4 regions of the Vibrio sp. B1FLJ16 genome follow, and region 4 is predicted to be linked to each of the others. Evidence: predicted binding sites of a transcription regulator. Region 4 holds the regulator's gene; each other region holds the start of a gene.
The links. The regulator PurR, encoded in region 4, represses purine synthesis genes. The targets are predictions, from matches to a motif close to TNANGNAAACGTTTNCNTNA.

Region 1 (4,597 bases), 1.3 Mb from region 4:
TAATTATGGCGCTGCTGATTATCGCCGGTGGCTGGTTATTTATCCGCTTACAAAACCGCCCGTTAGTTGCCCTGGAGAAGGCGGCTAAAGGCGTGGGGCGGGGCGAGATTCCACCACCTTTACCAGAGAAAGGTGCGATTGAAATTCGTTCTGTAACGCGGGCGTTTAATCAGATGTCGAAAGGTATTCAGGAGTTAGAAGAGGATCGCGCACTGCTGATGGCGGGTATCAGTCATGATTTGCGTACACCACTGACCCGAATTCGTCTAGCAACGGAAATGATGTCACCAGAGGACAGCTATCTCGCGGAAGGCATCATCAGTGATACAGAAGAGTGTAACGAAATCATCAGCCAGTTTATGGATTATCTCAAACCGGTGAATAACCAGACATTTGAAGCCGTGTATCTCAATGACATCGCTCGTGATGTAGCCAGCGCAGAGGGTGGCTATGAGCAGGAAATTGAGACGCAAATAGAAGAATCGATCAAACCGGCATTAGGTAACCCGATCGCGATAAAACGCGCGGTGACCAATTTAGTGGTTAATGCGGTTCGTTACGGAAATGGATGGATTAAAGTCTCGACGGGGATGACGGCAGATAATCAGCTGGTCTGGGTAACCGTTGAAGATAACGGACCTGGGATTGAACCGGGGCAGATCGGTAAACTGTTTGAACCGTTTACGCGGGGTGACACCGCCCGTGGCAGTGAGGGCACCGGACTTGGTCTGGCAATCGTTAAGCGAATTGTCAGCCAGCATTCAGGTTCGGTGGTGATGCGCAACCGCAGTGAAGGTGGCTTGATCGTACAAATCAGTTTCCCGACTAAGTGAGTTTGCCAACTTAGATAATCACCGATACAAATAAAAAGCCCGACCTCAGCTTTGAGGTCGGGCTTTGTCTTATCCTATGATCAGTTTAGGATTCTTTAACTTCCTGAGTAGCAAGTTCTTCGTCTGCCAGTTTTTCAGGTAACAGCAGGTTAAGGATGATCGCCGTGATACCACCGGCAGCCACACCAGTTGAGAAAATACTCTTAATAAACTCCGGCATGAACTGCAGAATCTCTGGTTTCTGAGCAATACCCAGACCCATAGAAAATGATAGCGCCATGATAAGAATGGCACGGCGGTCTAGCTCCACACGAGAGATAATACGTACACCTGCTGCTGCAATCGTACCGAACATCACGATCGTTGCGCCGCCAAGCACAGGTTCAGGAATAAGCTGTACGAAGCTCGCCACACCCGGGAATAAGCCAAGTACAACCAGCATGCCAGAGATGAAATAACCAACGTAGCGGCTTGCTACGCCTGTCAGCATAATGATGCCGTTGTTCTGGCTGAACGTAGAGTTTGGAAAGCTGTTAAAGATAGCAGCAATAGCAGAGTTCAGGCCGTCTGCCAAAACGCCGCCTTTGATACGTTTCATGTAAACCGGTCCTTTTACCGGTTCGCCTGATACTTCTGATGTTGCGGTAATATCACCAATGGCTTCCAGCGCGGTAATAAAGAAAATCAGTACCAGCGGGATAAACAGTGACCAGTCAAAAGATAAACCAAACTGCATTGGTATAGGCAGTGCAACCAGATTGGTTTCACTCAGTTTTGATGTGTCTACCATGCCCATAAAGTACGCCATTACATAGCCAACCAGCATAGCAATCACTATAGAAGCTACGCGTATGTACGGATTGTTAGAGCGGTTCAGAATTACAATTAAGCCAAGTACGGTTCCTGCCAGCGCAAGCTTGTCCAGACTGCCGAACGTGCCGTCACCCATCGCGGCGTAGCCTCCGCCCACAGAGACCAAGCCGACCTGAATCAGTGTCAGACCAATCAGAGTGACTACGATACCTGACACCAGCGGGGTAATGATGCGGCGCGCGTGCTCAAGGACTCGGGAAAGCAGAATCTCCGCGAATGAGGCGACCAGAATGGTACCGAATATCGCCGCCATCATGGTACTGATGTCTGCTCCGCCGGCTTTTAAGGATAAACCGGCACCAATGATTGGACCCAAAAAGTTAAAGCTGGTGCCTTGTACGGACAGCAGCCCGGAACCAACCGGACCAAAGGTGCGGATCTGAATAAAGGAAGAGACCCCTGATGCAAACAGAGACATGCTGATGATGGTATTGGTCTGATCTGCCGGAACACCTAAAGACTGACAGATGATCAATGAGGGAGTGATAACGGCAACGAACATCGCCATCAGGTGCTGAACGGCTGCAAAAATCGTTTGTGGCAGTGGTGGACGATCATTTAACTGATAGACCAGTTCCGAAGGTCGGTTTGAAGTTGTCATGTTTTTCTCGCTTGTCGCAATGTTTCTTCCCCAGAGCTCGCTGAATGGGAGGTCTGGACGGAGCTGATGTTTTGATCTGTGATTGCTGTTAATCAGTGTCAGCTCAGGTTGGTTGGGGTCAACAGACCCTAAAAGTTGTGCGCGATTATAGAGTGATTTAACTAAAAAGCAAACGATTGCTTCTTGCGGAAATAAATGGCGATAACTCTGTTTTTTTCGCCATTTTATTTATTAAACTTTGGGGGGACTATGCCTTGGAATAAATGTCACGCTCACCTAACCAACGGTCAATAATGGCAGTCGCGTTCGAAGGGTAATTGTCATGAATGTGGCGCGCAATGCGCTGAACTTCGGGAATTAAGCGCTGATCTCTGACTAAGTCGGCAATCTTAAAATCAGCCAGACCAGTTTGCTTGGTACCTAATAACTCACCAGGACCACGTATTTCTAAATCTTTCTGTGCGATAACAAAACCGTCATTGCTTTCACGCAGTACCCCGAGACGTTTTTGGGCTGTTTTCGACAGTGGCGAGTGGTAGAGCAAAACACAGTGGCTGGCGACAGAGCCTCGTCCTACACGGCCTCTTAGCTGGTGCAGCTGAGCCAGACCCAGTCGTTCTGGGTTTTCGATGATCATCAGGCTAGAGTTCGGTACGTCTACGCCAACCTCTATCACGGTTGTTGCGACCAGCAGGTGGAGCTTGTTGTCTTTAAAGTCCTGCATTACCGCCTGTTTTTCCGTCGGTTTCATGCGGCCGTGAACCAGGCCAATTTTCACATCAGGCAGTTTGCGCTGCAGCTCTTCCGCAGTATCGGCGGCGGCTTGCGCTTCTAGCACTTCTGATTCATCAATCAGGGTACACACCCAGTAAGCCTGTTTGCCTTCGTTAAGACAGGCGTGACGAACACGTTCAACAATGTCATCGCGTTTAGTATCTGGAATCGCGACGGTCTGAATCGGCGTTCGTCCCGGTGGTAGCTCGTCAATCACCGAGGTTTCTAAATCTGCATAGGCGGTCATAGCTAAAGTGCGCGGAATAGGCGTGGCGGTCATGATCAACTGATGCGGATAAGCGCCTTGCTTAGCGCCTTTTTCGCGCAGCTCTAAGCGCTGGTGGACACCAAAACGGTGTTGTTCATCGATAATGACCAGTGCCAGGTGATGAAATTCGACATGTTCCTGAAACAGCGCGTGAGTACCCACTACCATCTGCGCCTCACCACTGGCAATACGTGCGAGTTCTGTTTCTTTGGCTTTACCTTTTAGTTTGCCCGCCAACCAGCCGACCTGAATGCCCATAGCTTCGAACCAGTTGGCAAAATTAATCGCGTGCTGCTCAGCAAGAAGCTCGGTTGGTGCCATGAGTGCTACTTGATAACCGTGTTCAATCGCCCGGACGGCAGCTAATGCCGCAACCAGCGTTTTACCTGAACCCACATCGCCCTGGACAAGACGCATCATCGGATGTGGTTTTTCGAGATCGCTTTCAATCTCTTTCACTACCCGTGACTGGGCATTAGTCGGTGAGAATGGCAGTTGTGCCAGCAGTTGGTTTTTCAGTTTTTCACACTGGGAAAGGGGCAAGGCAATGTCTTGTTGCCCTTTACTGCGCACCGCCAGCATAGAGAGGTTTTGCGCTAGCAGTTCTTCCATTATCAGGCGAATTTGTGCCGGGTGTTTACCTTCATCAAACTCATCCAGATTAATGGTTGGCGGCGGCCTGTGAATAGTATGCAGCGCCTGCGACATGGTGATTTGATGATTGTACAATCCGGACGGCAACAACTCTTGCACTGCGGCTTTATCAAGTAACGTCAGTGCCTGCTCAGTGAGGTTACGCAGCGTGATTTGCCTTAGCCCATCTGTCGTTGGGTAAACGGGAGTCAGGTTTTGTTCGACGTCGGGCTTTTGCTCGCCGACGCAAAACTTGTAATCAGGATGAACGATTTCCAGCCCAACCCCGCCACGTTTTACTTCTCCGTAAGCGTGTACTAACTTACCTTGAGCAAAGTTGTTCTTCATGCCTGCGGTAAAGTTAAAAAAACGCAGCGTGATGGTGCCATTACCGTCGCTGATTTTTACCGTCAGCATCTTGCGCTTACCGAAGATGGTATCTACCGCCATGACCTTACCTTGAACGGCAGCCCAGAGACCAGCATGCAGTTTGGCGATAGGGTAAATACGAGTACGATCTTCGTAGCGGAGAGGAAGATGGAACAATAAATCCTGAACCGAGTGCAAGCCAACTTTGGCAAGTTTTTCTGCGACTTTAGCGCCAACCCCGGAAAG
Region 2 (4,597 bases), 1.3 Mb from region 4:
TTCTTGATCTCGCCAAGAACGCGAACACCCAGACCTGGCCCCGGGAACGGGTGGCGGTAAAGCATGTTGTACGGAAGACCTAGCTCCAGACCGATCTTACGAACTTCGTCTTTGAACAGCTCACGTAATGGCTCAACCAGACCCATTTCCATATCTTCAGGCAGACCGCCCACGTTATGGTGCGATTTGATCACGTGTGCTTTACCCGTCTTGGAAGCAGCTGACTCGATTACGTCCGGGTAAATTGTACCCTGAGCCAACCATTTCGCGTTTTTCAGCTTCTTCGATTCTTCATCGAATACGTCTACGAACACGTGACCAATGGTCTTACGCTTGTCTTCCGGATCTGACTTGCCTTTCAGCGCGTCAAGGAAACGGTCTTCTGCATCAACTTTGATGATGTTCAGACCGAACTTGTCGCCAAACATATCCATTACCTGCTGACCTTCGTTTAAACGTAGCAGGCCGTTATCCACGAATACACACGTTAGTTTATCGCCAATCGCACGGTGCACCAGCATAGCAACAACGGATGAATCCACACCGCCAGAAAGGCCCAGGATCACTTCGTCATCACCCACTTGCTCTTTAATGCGAGCAACAGCGTCTTCGATGATCGATTCCGATGTCCAAAGACGTTCACAACCACATACGCCAAGAACAAAGTTCTCTAGCATTTGTAGACCTTGTTTTGTGTGCGTAACTTCTGGGTGGAACTGAACGCCGTAGTATTTCTTCTCTTCGTTCGCCATAGCTGCGTAAGGACAAGTCTCTGTCTCACCAACTTTTACGAAGTCTGCCGGAATTTCTACTACTTTATCGCCGTGGCTCATCCAAACATCTTGCGTCGCTTCCAGATCTTTAAACAGTGCAGATTCACCAGAAACTTTAACCTGTGCGTAGCCAAATTCACGCTCGTTTGAGCCAGCTACTCGACCACCTAACTGTTCTGCCATGGTCTGCATGCCGTAACATACACCAAGTACAGGAACACCTGAGTCAAATACGTATTGAGGTGCGCGAGGAGAGTTCTCTTCCGTAACGCTTTCAGGGCCACCAGACAGGATGATGCCATCTGGGTTGAATTCACGAATATCCGCTTCTTCTACATCCCAGCTCCACAGTTCACAGTAAACGCCGATTTCACGTACGCGGCGAGCAACTAATTGAGTGTACTGAGAACCGAAGTCCAAGATCAGAATACGTTGGTCATGGATATTTTTAGTCATTTTGAGCAGTCTTTTTTAGGCTAAGTGATTAAAACCGAGGCGAGTGTACTCGCCTCTTATTAATGCTTCAAGGAAAAAGCAAACGTTTACGTCGGGCTATTAGTTACCTAGACGGTAGTTTGGTGCTTCCTTAGTGATCTGAACATCGTGTACGTGAGACTCTTGCATACCTGCGCCAGAAATACGTACAAATTCAGCTTTAGTACGCATATCTTCGATAGTTGCAGAACCTGTCAGACCCATGCTTGAACGTAGACCACCCATTTGTTGGTGTACGATCTCTTTTAGGCGGCCTTTGTATGCGATACGACCTTCGATACCTTCAGGAACAAGCTTGTCTGCTGCATTATCAGACTGGAAGTAACGGTCAGAAGAACCTTGAGACATTGCGCCCAGAGAACCCATGCCGCGGTAAGCTTTGTATGAACGTCCGTTGTAAAGAATCACTTCACCCGGAGCTTCTTCAGTACCTGCAAACATAGAACCAACCATCACACATGATGCGCCAGCTACGATTGCTTTACAGATATCGCCAGAGAAACGGATACCGCCGTCAGCAATTACAGGAATGCCGTATTCGTTCGCAACTTCAGCCGCATCTGCGATTGCTGTGATTTGAGGAACACCCACACCGGTTACAATACGAGTCGTACAAATAGAGCCTGGGCCGATACCAACTTTTACTGCGCTTACGCCCGCTTCAATAAGTGCTTTAGCGCCGGCACCAGTTGCTACGTTACCACCGATGATGTCGAGATCTGGGTATGCTGCGCGAGTTTCGCGAATACGATTCAGAACACCTTCAGAGTGACCGTGTGAAGAGTCAATAAGTAATACATCAACGCCCGCTTCAACTAATGCTGCAACGCGTTCTTCGTTACCTGCACCAGCACCAACTGCAGCACCTACACGCAGACGGCCACGCTCATCTTTACATGCGTTAGGCTTACGCTCAGCTTTGTGGAAGTCTTTCGCTGTGATCATACCGGTAAGTTTGAAATCATCATTCACAACCAGCACTTTCTCTACGCGAGCTTCATGCATTTTCTCTTGAACTTCTGCGCGAGTTGCACCTTCTTTCACTGCTGCCAGGCTTTCTTTTGGCGTCATTACTGAAGATACTTTCTTAGAAAGGTCTGTAACGAAACGAACGTCACGACCAGTGATGATACCAACCAGTTCGTTGTGCTCAGTTACTACAGGGAAACCAGCGAAGCCGTGCTTTTCAGTCAGTGCAACTACATCAGCAATCGTTTCGTCAGGGTTTACTGTTACAGGATCTGTTACCACACCCGCTTCGAACTTTTTAACTTTACGAACTTCAGCGGCTTGCTGCTCAATAGACATGTTCTTGTGGATAAAGCCAATACCGCCTTCCTGCGCAAGTGCGATAGCTAAACGAGCTTCCGTCACTGTATCCATAGACGCAGAAATCATCGGAATATTCAGAGCAATATTTTTCGTCAGCTGAGTGCGAAGATCAGCTGTGTTTGGGAGAACGGTGGAGTGTGCTGGCACTAGCAGTACGTCGTCGAATGTCAGCGCTTCTTTGGCAATTCTTAGCATTTGCAATATCTCACAATTAGAGGAGTAAAAAAAACAATCCAAAGTCTCATCGTTTCGCATAATGAGGGCAGCGAGTTTTTGTTTACAAGCTACATTTGGATTAGATATTGCGGAGGGATTATACGGTTAACGCAATCGCTTGACTACAAATTTTTTAATTTTTTTCTTGCATTTACCCCCTTGCTATGTATTATATTGCCGCTAACTTCCATACTCACGTCTACGAGATTAGCTGTGCTCTCCCAGACCAATCAAAACATTTTCACTGTTTCCCGTCTTAATGCAGAAGTCCGTCTGTTGTTGGAAAATGAAATGGGTGTCGTCTGGCTTATCGGAGAGATCTCCAATTTCTCAGCTCCGGTCTCGGGACACTGGTACCTCACTCTTAAAGATTCCCGTGCTCAAGTTAAATGTGCCATGTTCCGTGGTAACAATCGTCGCGTCACTTTCAAACCTGCCAACGGTAATCAAGTTTTAGTCAAAGCCCGCCTGTCTCTGTATGAGCCACGAGGTGACTACCAGCTTATTATCGAGAGTATGCAGCCGGAAGGTGATGGTCGTCTACAGCAAGAGTTCGAAGAGCTCAAGATGAAGCTGGCCGCAGAAGGTTTGTTTGCCCAGACAAACAAGCTCACCTTGCCTGAGCACCCGAAATGCGTTGGTGTCATCACTTCCAAAACCGGAGCCGCACTTTACGATATTCTTGATGTGTTAAAACGTCGTGATCCTTCGCTTCCGGTTGTGATATACCCAACCATGGTTCAGGGAGAAGATGCTGCCATACAGATTGCTCAGGCGATCGGCCGTGCTAACAGCCGCAATGAATGTGATGTATTGATTGTCGGTCGTGGCGGTGGCTCTTTAGAGGACTTATGGTGCTTTAATAATGAGATACTTGCACGTACGATCGTGGCTAGCCAGATTCCGATCATCAGTGCTGTTGGACACGAAGTCGATGTGACCATTGCCGACTTTGTTGCTGATGTACGGGCTCCAACACCTTCGGCAGCCGCTGAACTGGTAAGCCGTGACAACAGCCATAAAGACCAGGCTCTCATTACCCGCCAGCATAAGCTAGCCAGCGCAATGCGTTACTACTTAGCGACACAAAGGCAACAAAGCACAAAACTGCTCCACCGTTTAGAACGTCAGCATCCAAACTATCAGCTACAACGTCAGTCTCAGCAACTCGACGAGCTGGATACACGTCTGCGAAGAGCAATGCAGCGATTTATTGATACCCGCCAACAAGCGGTTGAGCGCAAACATTATCGTCTGCAGTTAAACTCTCCTGTAAAGCAATTAGCTGAGCAGAAATCGAAGTTAGAACGTGCAGAACAAAAGCTAATGGATGCGATGGATCGTAAGTTACTAACCATGCGTCACCAACTGGCTATTGCCGCAGAAAAGCTAGATACGGTCAGCCCTCTTGCCACCTTGAAGCGTGGCTATTCGATCACCCAGACTGAGCAAGGCAAAGTGATTACTCAGGCTGAAGAGGTGAAAACGGGCGACCTGTTAGTCACCCGTTTAGCCGATGGCGAGATTCGTTCTACTGTTAACTGATCTTTTGAAACTCAAACCGAACCCTGGATTTTGATTTGAGTTCATTGCAGGTATTGCAGAAGTAATTCGCGGCTCCACAAGCCTGAAGTTTTTCTAGCTCAGCATCGCAATCAGGACAAAACCCTACCTTTCTGAAATCCGAGTCGCACTGATTACAGTGATACTGACCCGTCCACTCTAATTCGACGTTACAAGTCGGACAGATGTTCTGTTGCATTTTACTTCCACCTTTCAAA
Region 3 (4,597 bases), 1.1 Mb from region 4:
AGCGCCATGCTCCTTAGCCCAATGGTTAAACTTAGTATCGCCACTTCCATACATCATGTCATAGCTGACACTATCAGGCGCGAAAATAGCTGGCGATATTTCAGGAAGATCACCACTCAGCGACGCGGAAGTAGAGTTGATAATGACGTCATATTCTTCATTAATGGCGCTCATCTCTTTCGCTGTCACCGCTCCATACGCAGCGAACAGCTCCGCCAACTCTTCTGCTTTGGAAAAAGTTCTATTGGTGACCGTCAGAGTAACGGGCTTTTGCTCAAGTAACGGAAGAATTACACCACGAGAAGCACCACCAGCACCTATGATAAGGATACGGGCACCTTCTAAAGCCACTTGATGCTGGAGCAAGTCTTGTACCAAGCCAGCCCCGTCCGTGTTGTCACCTATGATCTCACCGTCATCAAGTTTTTTTAGCGTATTCACGGCACCAGCCAATTGCGCGCGTTCAGTCAAACGACTGGCAAATTGATAAGCCTCTTCTTTGAAAGGTAAGGTCACGTTACATCCTTTGCCACCTTCAGCAAAAAACATGGTCACCGCCTCGATAAACCCACCAACTGGCGCACATTCAGCCGTATAAGTCAGTGACTGATTAGTTTGGCGAGCAAAGAGTGTATGGATAAATGGCGACTTACTATGCCCGATAGGATTACCAAACACGGCGTAGCGATCAATTTGCTGAGTCATTTCCTTACCTTTATTCCTTACCTAAATACAGAGAAAAACAGGGCCATCTGATTAAAGATGACCCTATCACTATCTATCTATATAGAAAAGGAGATTCAGCGCTTACCACTCGCGTGGTTTTAGGTATCGCTCGTAAAGTTCAGCTTCAGGTGTGCCTGGTTCCGGTTGGTAGCTGTATTCCCATCGTGCTAACGGCGGCATCGACATCAGAATCGACTCAGTACGCCCGCCACTTTGTAAGCCAAATAACGTGCCACGGTCATACACTAAGTTAAACTCCACATAGCGACCACGGCGGTACAGTTGGAAATCGCGCTCACGCTCGCCGAACTCAATATCTTTACGTCGCGCAACAATAGGTAAGTAAGCCTGACAGAAGCCTTCGCCTACCGCTTTAATGTAATCGAAACACTTATCAAATTCCCAATGGTTCAAATCATCAAAGAACAAACCACCAACACCACGCGTTTCGTTTCGGTGTGGAAGGAAGAAGTACTTATCACACCATGCTTTGTGATCGGCATAAACGTCATCACCAAACGGGGCACAGATTGTCTTTGCTGTATCGTGCCACGACTGACAGTCTTCTTCAAAAGGATAGAAAGGAGTCAGGTCGAAACCACCACCAAACCACCAAATAGGGTCTTCTCCCTCTTTTTCTGCAATGAAGAAACGTACGTTAGCATGAGAAGTCGGTACATAAGGGTTTTTAGGGTGAATAACCAGAGAAACACCCATCGCTTCAAAGCGGCGACCAGCCAACTCTGGACGATGAGCTGTCGCTGACGCTGGCATTTCTTTTCCTTCAACATGAGAAAAGTTTACCCCGCCCTGCTCAAAAACATGGCCATCACGCAGGACTCGAGAACGACCACCACCACCAAGGCGCTCGCCCGGCTCACGATGCCATGCATCTTCGACAAAGACGGCCTTTCCATCTTCTTGTTCTAACTGCTGACAAATAGAATCCTGAAGCGACATCAGGAACTGCTTTACAGCATGCTTATCGATTACTGACATACGTTATTACCTATTATCCGATAACTATTGATAACTAACTGGCAGGGTTAGCCCTGTCTTAATATTTGCGAGGTTTTAGCGTCACGAATCTCACTTGGTTTATCACGGCCACTGGTTTCACCACGAAGAATCGCCACCAGTTTGTCTCCTAACTGCAGCTCAACTTCTTCTGTCGTCATGCACGGCGGTAAGCCAGAAAGATTTGCGCTGGTAGAGGTTAACGGCTTTCCGAATGCATTACACATTTTTTGCACCAAAGGATGATCAGTCACACGAACAGCAATTGAATCAAACTGCCCTGAAACCCAATTAGATACTTTATCGCTCGCAGGCATGATCCAAGTGTACGGACCCGGCCAGGTTGCATGAACTTTATCTAGTTGCTCCTGAGTAAGTTGAGATTCATCAATATAAGGCAATAACTGCTCATAACTGGCCGCAATCAGAATAAGCCCCTTCTCTACTGGACGTTGTTTCAGTTCCAGCAGTTTTTGGATGGCTTCTGGGTTGTCCGGATCGCACCCGACACCAAAAACGCCCTCTGTCGGATAGGCAATTACTTCGCCTTGCTGTAGTGCGCTCAGCACCTGTTCAAAGTTATCCACCGATTACTTCCTGATAGTCTGATTATTATGTTATGCCGCTAAGTGTACAAAGATTCATTCTCAGAGACTAAAGCTATTTTTTTATAAAATGTATCAATAACATTTACCGAGCCACGCAAACGTTTGCTTGAGACAAAAATCCCCGTATAATGCGCACAAATTTATCAGCTCACCTAATTTTGCAGCTTGAAGGAGTTTGAGATGAAAGTCGGTATCATCATGGGTTCTAAATCAGATTGGCCAACCATGAAATTAGCAGCAGACATGCTGGATCAGTTTGGTGTGTCTTACGAAACAAAAGTGGTGTCAGCTCACCGTACTCCTCAGCTGTTAGCCGATTACGCAAGCAGTGCAAAAGAACGTGGTATCAAAGTGATCATCGCTGGTGCGGGCGGCGCGGCTCACCTTCCAGGCATGGCAGCGGCATTCACCAGTGTGCCAGTACTCGGCGTTCCGGTTCAGTCTCGTGCACTGAAAGGCATGGACTCTCTGCTGTCTATCGTACAAATGCCAAAAGGTATCGCAGTCGGTACGTTGGCAATTGGCGAAGCGGGCGCAGCTAACGCAGGCATCCTGGCAGCACAGATTCTGGGTACTCATGATGAAAGCATCATGGCCAAAGTCGAAGCGTTCCGTAATGAACAGACAGAAACCGTACTGGCGAACCCAAACCCAGCTGAGGATTAATCGGATGCATGTACTGGTTCTCGGAGCAGGTCAGCTGGCTCGTATGATGTCTCTGGCTGGTGCGCCACTGAATATTCAAATCTCGGCTTACGATGTCGGTAGCGGTAACGTTGTCCATCCTCTTACTCAACACGTGCTTGGACATGGTCTAGAAAATGCCATTGAACAAGTCGATGTTATTACAGCAGAATTCGAGCATATTCCTCACGATGTACTCGACATCTGTGAAAAAAGCGGAAAGTTCCTTCCTAGTACCGAAGCCATCAAGGCTGGCGGTGACCGACGTCTTGAAAAAGCATTATTAGATAATGCTGGTGTACGTAACGCAAAGTACTACGTAATTGAAACACGGGAAGATTTTGAACGTGCCATTGAACACGTCGGCATGCCAATGGTGCTGAAAAGCGCTTTAGGCGGCTACGACGGGAAAGGACAATGGCGCTTGAAAGAAGCTTCTCAGGTAGACGCTATCTGGATGGAAATGGCCGAGTGCATCGCAACAACACCAACTCAAGCGATTGTAGCTGAGGAGTTTGTGCCATTTAACCGTGAAGTATCGTTAGTCGGCGCCCGCGGCAAAGATGGCAGTGTTGAAGTTTATCCGCTGGCAGAAAACGTGCACACCAATGGTGTGTTGAGCCTGTCGACAGCCATTGATGCACCAGAGCTGCAAGATCAAGCCAAGCAAATGTTCACCGCAGTTGCAGACAGCCTGGAGTACGTTGGCGTATTAGCTCTCGAGTTCTTTGATGTCGATGGTGCTTTGTTGGTTAATGAGATTGCTCCACGGGTACACAACTCAGGTCACTGGACACAACAAGGTGCGGAAACTTGCCAGTTTGAAAACCATCTGCGCGCAGTGTGCAGCTTGCCACTAGGCAGCACCAAACTGATTCGCGAAACCTCGATGGTAAACATTCTTGGAGAAGATACGCTCCCAGAAGCACTGCTGGCGATGGATGGTTGCCATATCCACTGGTACGGTAAAGAGAAACGCGCTGGGCGCAAAATGGGTCACATCAATGTATGTGGTGACTACCCGGGAGAACTGCAACGCAGAGTTTGTGCATTAGCAGAAGTGTTGAATCCTGTTGCTTTTCCTGCTGTGCATGAGTTTGCCAAACAATCACAGGCTTAGCATCCACATCCAGCTCAAGACAAATAAAAATGGTCGCACTTCAAATGCGACCATTTTTATTTCTATTCGATTCATTAGCCTTGCTGAGTATGCTGACACTTGCGGTTTGCACATTGCAACTTGATACCACTGGCGAGTTTCTTCTCAACCAGCAAAGTAAACCCACACTCTTCACACTGGCCTTTGACCGGAGGTAGGTTCACGGCAAACTTACACTTTGGGTAATTATCACAGGCATAAAATGTTTTACCGAAGCGCGTCTTTCGTTCAACTAAATGACCTTTGCCACAATCGGGGCAAGCATACTGCTCCTGAGACTGCTTTTCTGGTTCAGGCTGATTAATCGACTCAATATGATGGCAAGCAGGGTAATTACTGCACCCGACAAACATGCCGTAACGCCCCTGACGCAGAACCAGCTCATTCGCGCAATCAGGACACG
Region 4 (4,597 bases):
AGCAGCTCATATTCCGCTTTCGTTAATTTGACAGGTTCACCATTTCGGCTGAGCGCACGGCGTTGAATATCAAATGTCCACTCGCCAAAACGTACAATATGTTGCTCGTTTGCTTCGCTAGCGGCTTTACTCGACCCGTCACGCGCAATCGATATACGCCATAACAGATTTTTTACTCGAACTAGTAATTCCCTGAGTTCAAAAGGCTTGGTGACATAATCGTCTGCCCCCATTTCCAGGCCAACAATTTTATCAATGCTATCCGTGCGTCCTGTGACTAATATAATACCAATATCCGATTGGCTGCGTAATTCACGCGTAAGCATCAGGCCATCTTCGCCCGGCAGGTTAATATCCAGCATGATAAGGTCTACTTTTTCCGCTTGCAGTACTTCCCGCATCTCTGCGCCGCTTTCTGCTTCGCTCACAGTATAACCTTCACTTTGGAAATAACCCGCTAACTTACTTCGAGTTACAATATCATCCTCTACGACTAATACGTGATAGCTCATTTACACCACTTTCCGTCATTTATTATCAGAGTTTTATTCTATTCATAACTATTAACATTTCTAGTCACAGACACACGAAAAAGCAATATTTAACGATTTTGTTGACTCAAAACAAGCTTACCGGACACTGTTAATAAACAGACATATTTCCTTATAAAACTTCATAATTATAGTTACTGCTGTTCATTTTATTTGATTACACTTAAAGGACATTCGTTATTTATATTCTGATGCAAAACATAAAGCATAATTCAGGAGCCTGAAATGCAAGAAGTGAAAGCTTTTAATGAAAAACGTGCCGAAATTTACTGGTGGTTTTCTAGCTTGTTCGCCAAAGAGCTGACCGACAAAGATCTAGAGGCTTACCACAGTGTAGAAATTCGTAGTTTTTTAGCTGGCTTAGGTGAAAACGAGTCTCTGAAACTCGCGGTTAATAACCTCGTCGATGCACTAAACCGGCTGCAAGACCGTGAAGACGCTCAGCTTGAATTAGCAGCTGACTTTTGTGAATTGTTTCTTAAAACAGAAAAGTACGGTGCTCTGCCCTATGCTTCTATGTATATCGGTAAATCTGGTTTACTAAACGATAAGCCAGCGGAAGAAATGGCAAAGTTGATGGCAGATTTTGGTGTACAAGTCGATGACAAACTTAACGAACCTGCTGATCACCTAGCCGTAGAACTCGATTTTTTGGGCAACATGATCATTCGCTCCAACGAGTACGAGCAGGAAAAGCATATGGAAGAAGCCTTTGTTCAGCAGAACCATTTCATTGAGCATCAACTCATGTCTTGGTTGCCTCAATTCTCTGCAAAGTGTCATCAATTAGATGAGTTTGGTTTCTATGCCAGCGTTGCACAATTACTCGTTGCATTTTGCAAACTAGACAGTACTTATCTTACTGGTGAATAGGCATTGTCTTTTTTCAGAAAATTCTCACACCAGGTTTGCGGATTTTCTCTTGCGTTAACCTGATTGAAAACACTAACTTTTTTAGCCATCAAAATGTGACTTGAAATACGCAAAATTATTGCTGTTATTATTGCGAGCTCGTCCATATAGAGCTAAAATGTGAACGCAAACGATTAAATATGATTTTCATGTAAACCGCTGAAATAATAGCGGTTTTTGTGTTTTCTTTACAGGTTGAAGTTCGCTATTTCGCTCAATTTAGGAAAATCGGCAGCCTCAGCCTATTATATCGCTACAAACCTTTTACTGTTTCAGGAGAAACCAACGCTATGCGAACTCTGTGTGCAAGCGATTATTGCACTGAGTTTGCGAAAGGGATTAGGCAGAACGGTTTATCTTCAATGGTATATTAAGTAGCTCGATACAGGACACCATTTATGGCCACTATAAAAGACGTTGCTCGATTAGCCGGCGTTTCAACCACCACAGTTTCACACGTTATCAATAAGACGCGTTTTGTTGCAGAAGCAACGCAAGAAAAAGTTATGAAAGCAGTTGATGAGCTTAACTATGCACCAAGTGCGGTTGCTCGCAGTCTGAAATGTAACTCAACTCGTACTATTGGTATGTTGGTAACGCAATCGACTAACCTGTTCTTCTCTGAAGTCATTGATGGTGTTGAGAGCTACTGTTACCGTCAAGGTTACACACTGATCTTATGTAATACCGGTGGTATCTACGAAAAGCAACGCGATTACATTCGTATGCTTGCGGAAAAACGCGTTGATGGGATCTTAGTCATGTGTTCTGACTTAACGGAAGAGCTAAATGAGATGCTCGACCGCCACTCTAACATTCCAAAAGTTGTCATGGACTGGGGTCCGGAAAGTTCACAAGCCGACAAAATCATGGATAACTCAGAAGAAGGCGGTTACATCGCAACCAAATATCTGATCGAAAACGGTCATACTGATATTGCTTGCCTAAGCGGCCATTTTGATAAGTTAGCCTGTAAAGAGCGTATAGTCGGCTTCCGCCGAGCAATGGCAGAAGCAAACATTCCTGTGAATGAAGACTGGATTCTTGAAGGGAATTTCGAGTGTGACACTGCTGTTTTGGTTGCGGATAAAATTACGGCAATGGAAAAACGCCCAACAGCGGTTTTCTGCTTTAACGATACGATGGCATTAGGCCTTATGAGTCGCTTACAGCAAAACGGCATCAAGATCCCTGACGATATTTCCGTAATTGGTTATGACAACATTGAGTTGGCAGAATACTTCTCTCCGCCATTGACGACGATTCACCAACCTAAACGTCGTGTTGGTAAAAATGCGTTCGAAATTCTACTAGAACGTATTAAAGATAAAGACCACGAAAAACGCATTTTTGAAATGCAACCAGAGTTGGTCGTCCGAAATACGGTAAAGAAACTTAACTAACTCTCCATAAGCGCTCTTAATGAGCGCTTATTTTTATCCAGATAAATTAAATTTTTAGTCTCTTTATCGTAGTCCCATACCGTAAAAATAACATTAGTAAAGCACTGTTTTATATAATTACAATCCATATCACACAGTAACTAGCTCATGCATAATCACATCTTTTACATATGAACAAGCACCCATAAATACCTTGCAATTTTTTGAAGGAAAATCACATTTTGATCGCTAAAACGTGATGTTAATTCAAGATAACAAGTATCCTCATATGGTCACGCACAGGGCAAACCATCCGAAAGGGTGGGACGCAAAGCTTCCGGCCTTAACCATTTGATAGAATGAAAGGTAGCGGGGTTGCCGATGGCAAATATGCATATAATGAGTTTACCCTTTAATGACATTATTCTTGTATGTATTTGCTATTCTCTCGGACCTGACTTTTGGTGGCGTAATATTAATTACACCGAGATAACACATCATGGATAAACCGATACTCAAAGATTCTATGAAGCTATTTGAGCCACTTGGCACGATCAAGTCGCGCTCTATGTTTGGTGGCTTCGGGCTTTTCGCAGATGAAACGATGTTTGCACTTGTTGTAAATGATCAACTTCATATACGAGCAGACCAACAGACTTCATCTAACTTCGAGACACAAGGACTAAAACCGTACGTTTATAAAAAGCGTGGGTTTCCGGTAGTTACTAAGTACTACGCGATTTCCAACGACTTATGGGAATCAAGTGAGCGCTTAGTCGAAGTGGCGAAGCAGTCATTAGAACAAGCTAAATTAGAAAAAAAACAACAAGCAACTAGCAAGCCAGACAGATTGAAAGATCTGCCTAACTTAAGGCTCGCTACAGAGCGAATGCTAAAAAAAGCTGGTATTGAATCAGTAGAACAGCTTGAAGAAGAAGGTGCACTAAGCGCTTATAAAGCGATACGTGACTCTCACTCAGCAAAGGTTAGCATTGAACTGCTCTGGGCCTTAGAAGGCGCAATAAACGGCACTCATTGGAGCGTCGTACCTCAATCTAGACGAGAAGAGTTGAAAAACGCTCTTTCGAGATAAGTATTCAGCTAAATTTCCTTAAACTTCTAAAACCGCAGCTTCGTCTGCGGTTTTTTTTTGAAATTTTTTTCTGCCTCAAGCTGTCTATACCTACTGTATCCGTTATGAGTTGGGAAAAGGTAACCCTTCTGGAGTAAAATATGAATAAGAAACTGATTTTTGGGTTAATCCTACTGTTAACGATCATTGTACTGGCTGCAAGTTTTAGCCAATACCTCACTTTAGAGAACGCCAAAGCTCAACAAGAAGCGCTAAACGCGTATATCGAGCAAAATTTCCTGTTTGCCGCGACCCTCTATTTCCTGATTTACGTTTTAATTACTGCGTTTTCAATCCCCGGCGCTGCTGTGGTGACCTTACTGGGAGCCGCACTATTCGGTTTTTGGACCAGCTTAATGTTAGTCTCATTTGCGAGCACCATAGGCGCTACCCTTGCTTTCCTTAGTAGTCGCTACCTATTAAGAGATTGGGTTCAAACCAAGTTCGAAAATAAACTTTCTGCGATCAATAACGGCGTAGAAAAAGACGGCGCATTCTACCTGCTTTCATTACGCTTAATTCCTGTCTTCCCGTTTTTCCTGATTAATTTGTTGATGGGACTGACTCCGATGTCAGTGAGTCGATTTTATCTAACAAGCCAAGTCGGTATGCTCCCGGGC

Region 1: KHN79_RS00800 (uracil-xanthine permease family protein) is a predicted target of PurR. The motif match lies at 2,472-2,491, and genes of this name have one in related genera.
Region 2: guaB (IMP dehydrogenase) is a predicted target of PurR. The motif match lies at 2,923-2,942, and genes of this name have one in related genera.
Region 3: purE (5-(carboxyamino)imidazole ribonucleotide mutase) is a predicted target of PurR. The motif match lies at 2,442-2,461, and genes of this name have one in related genera.

Annotation. Positions count from the first base shown of each region.
Region 1 is NZ_HG992749.1:167,623-172,219, forward strand. Features, by position in the region: gene envZ (two-component system sensor histidine kinase EnvZ) at 1-833, shown strand, start outside; gene KHN79_RS00800 (uracil-xanthine permease family protein) at 919-2,307, opposite strand; gene recG (ATP-dependent DNA helicase RecG) at 2,555-4,597, opposite strand, start outside.
Region 2 is NZ_HG992749.1:648,339-652,935, reverse strand. Features, by position in the region: gene guaA (glutamine-hydrolyzing GMP synthase) at 1-1,229, opposite strand, end outside; gene guaB (IMP dehydrogenase) at 1,329-2,795, opposite strand; gene xseA (exodeoxyribonuclease VII large subunit) at 3,030-4,361, shown strand; gene KHN79_RS02960 (zinc ribbon domain-containing protein) at 4,354-4,578, opposite strand.
Region 3 is NZ_HG992749.1:3,034,290-3,038,886, forward strand. Features, by position in the region: gene aroE (shikimate dehydrogenase) at 1-705, opposite strand, end outside; gene hemF (oxygen-dependent coproporphyrinogen oxidase) at 808-1,725, opposite strand; gene KHN79_RS13905 (L-threonylcarbamoyladenylate synthase) at 1,773-2,330, opposite strand; gene purE (5-(carboxyamino)imidazole ribonucleotide mutase) at 2,532-3,017, shown strand; gene KHN79_RS13915 (5-(carboxyamino)imidazole ribonucleotide synthase) at 3,022-4,155, shown strand; gene KHN79_RS13920 (topoisomerase DNA-binding C4 zinc finger domain-containing protein) at 4,230-4,597, opposite strand, start outside.
Region 4 is NZ_HG992749.1:1,980,380-1,984,976, forward strand. Features, by position in the region: gene torR (two-component system response regulator TorR) at 1-512, opposite strand, end outside; gene torD (molecular chaperone TorD) at 777-1,424, shown strand; gene purR (HTH-type transcriptional repressor PurR) at 1,862-2,866, shown strand; cyclic di-GMP riboswitch class I at 3,139-3,228, shown strand; gene KHN79_RS09000 (TfoX/Sxy family DNA transformation protein) at 3,345-3,938, shown strand; gene KHN79_RS09005 (TVP38/TMEM64 family protein) at 4,079-4,597, shown strand, end outside.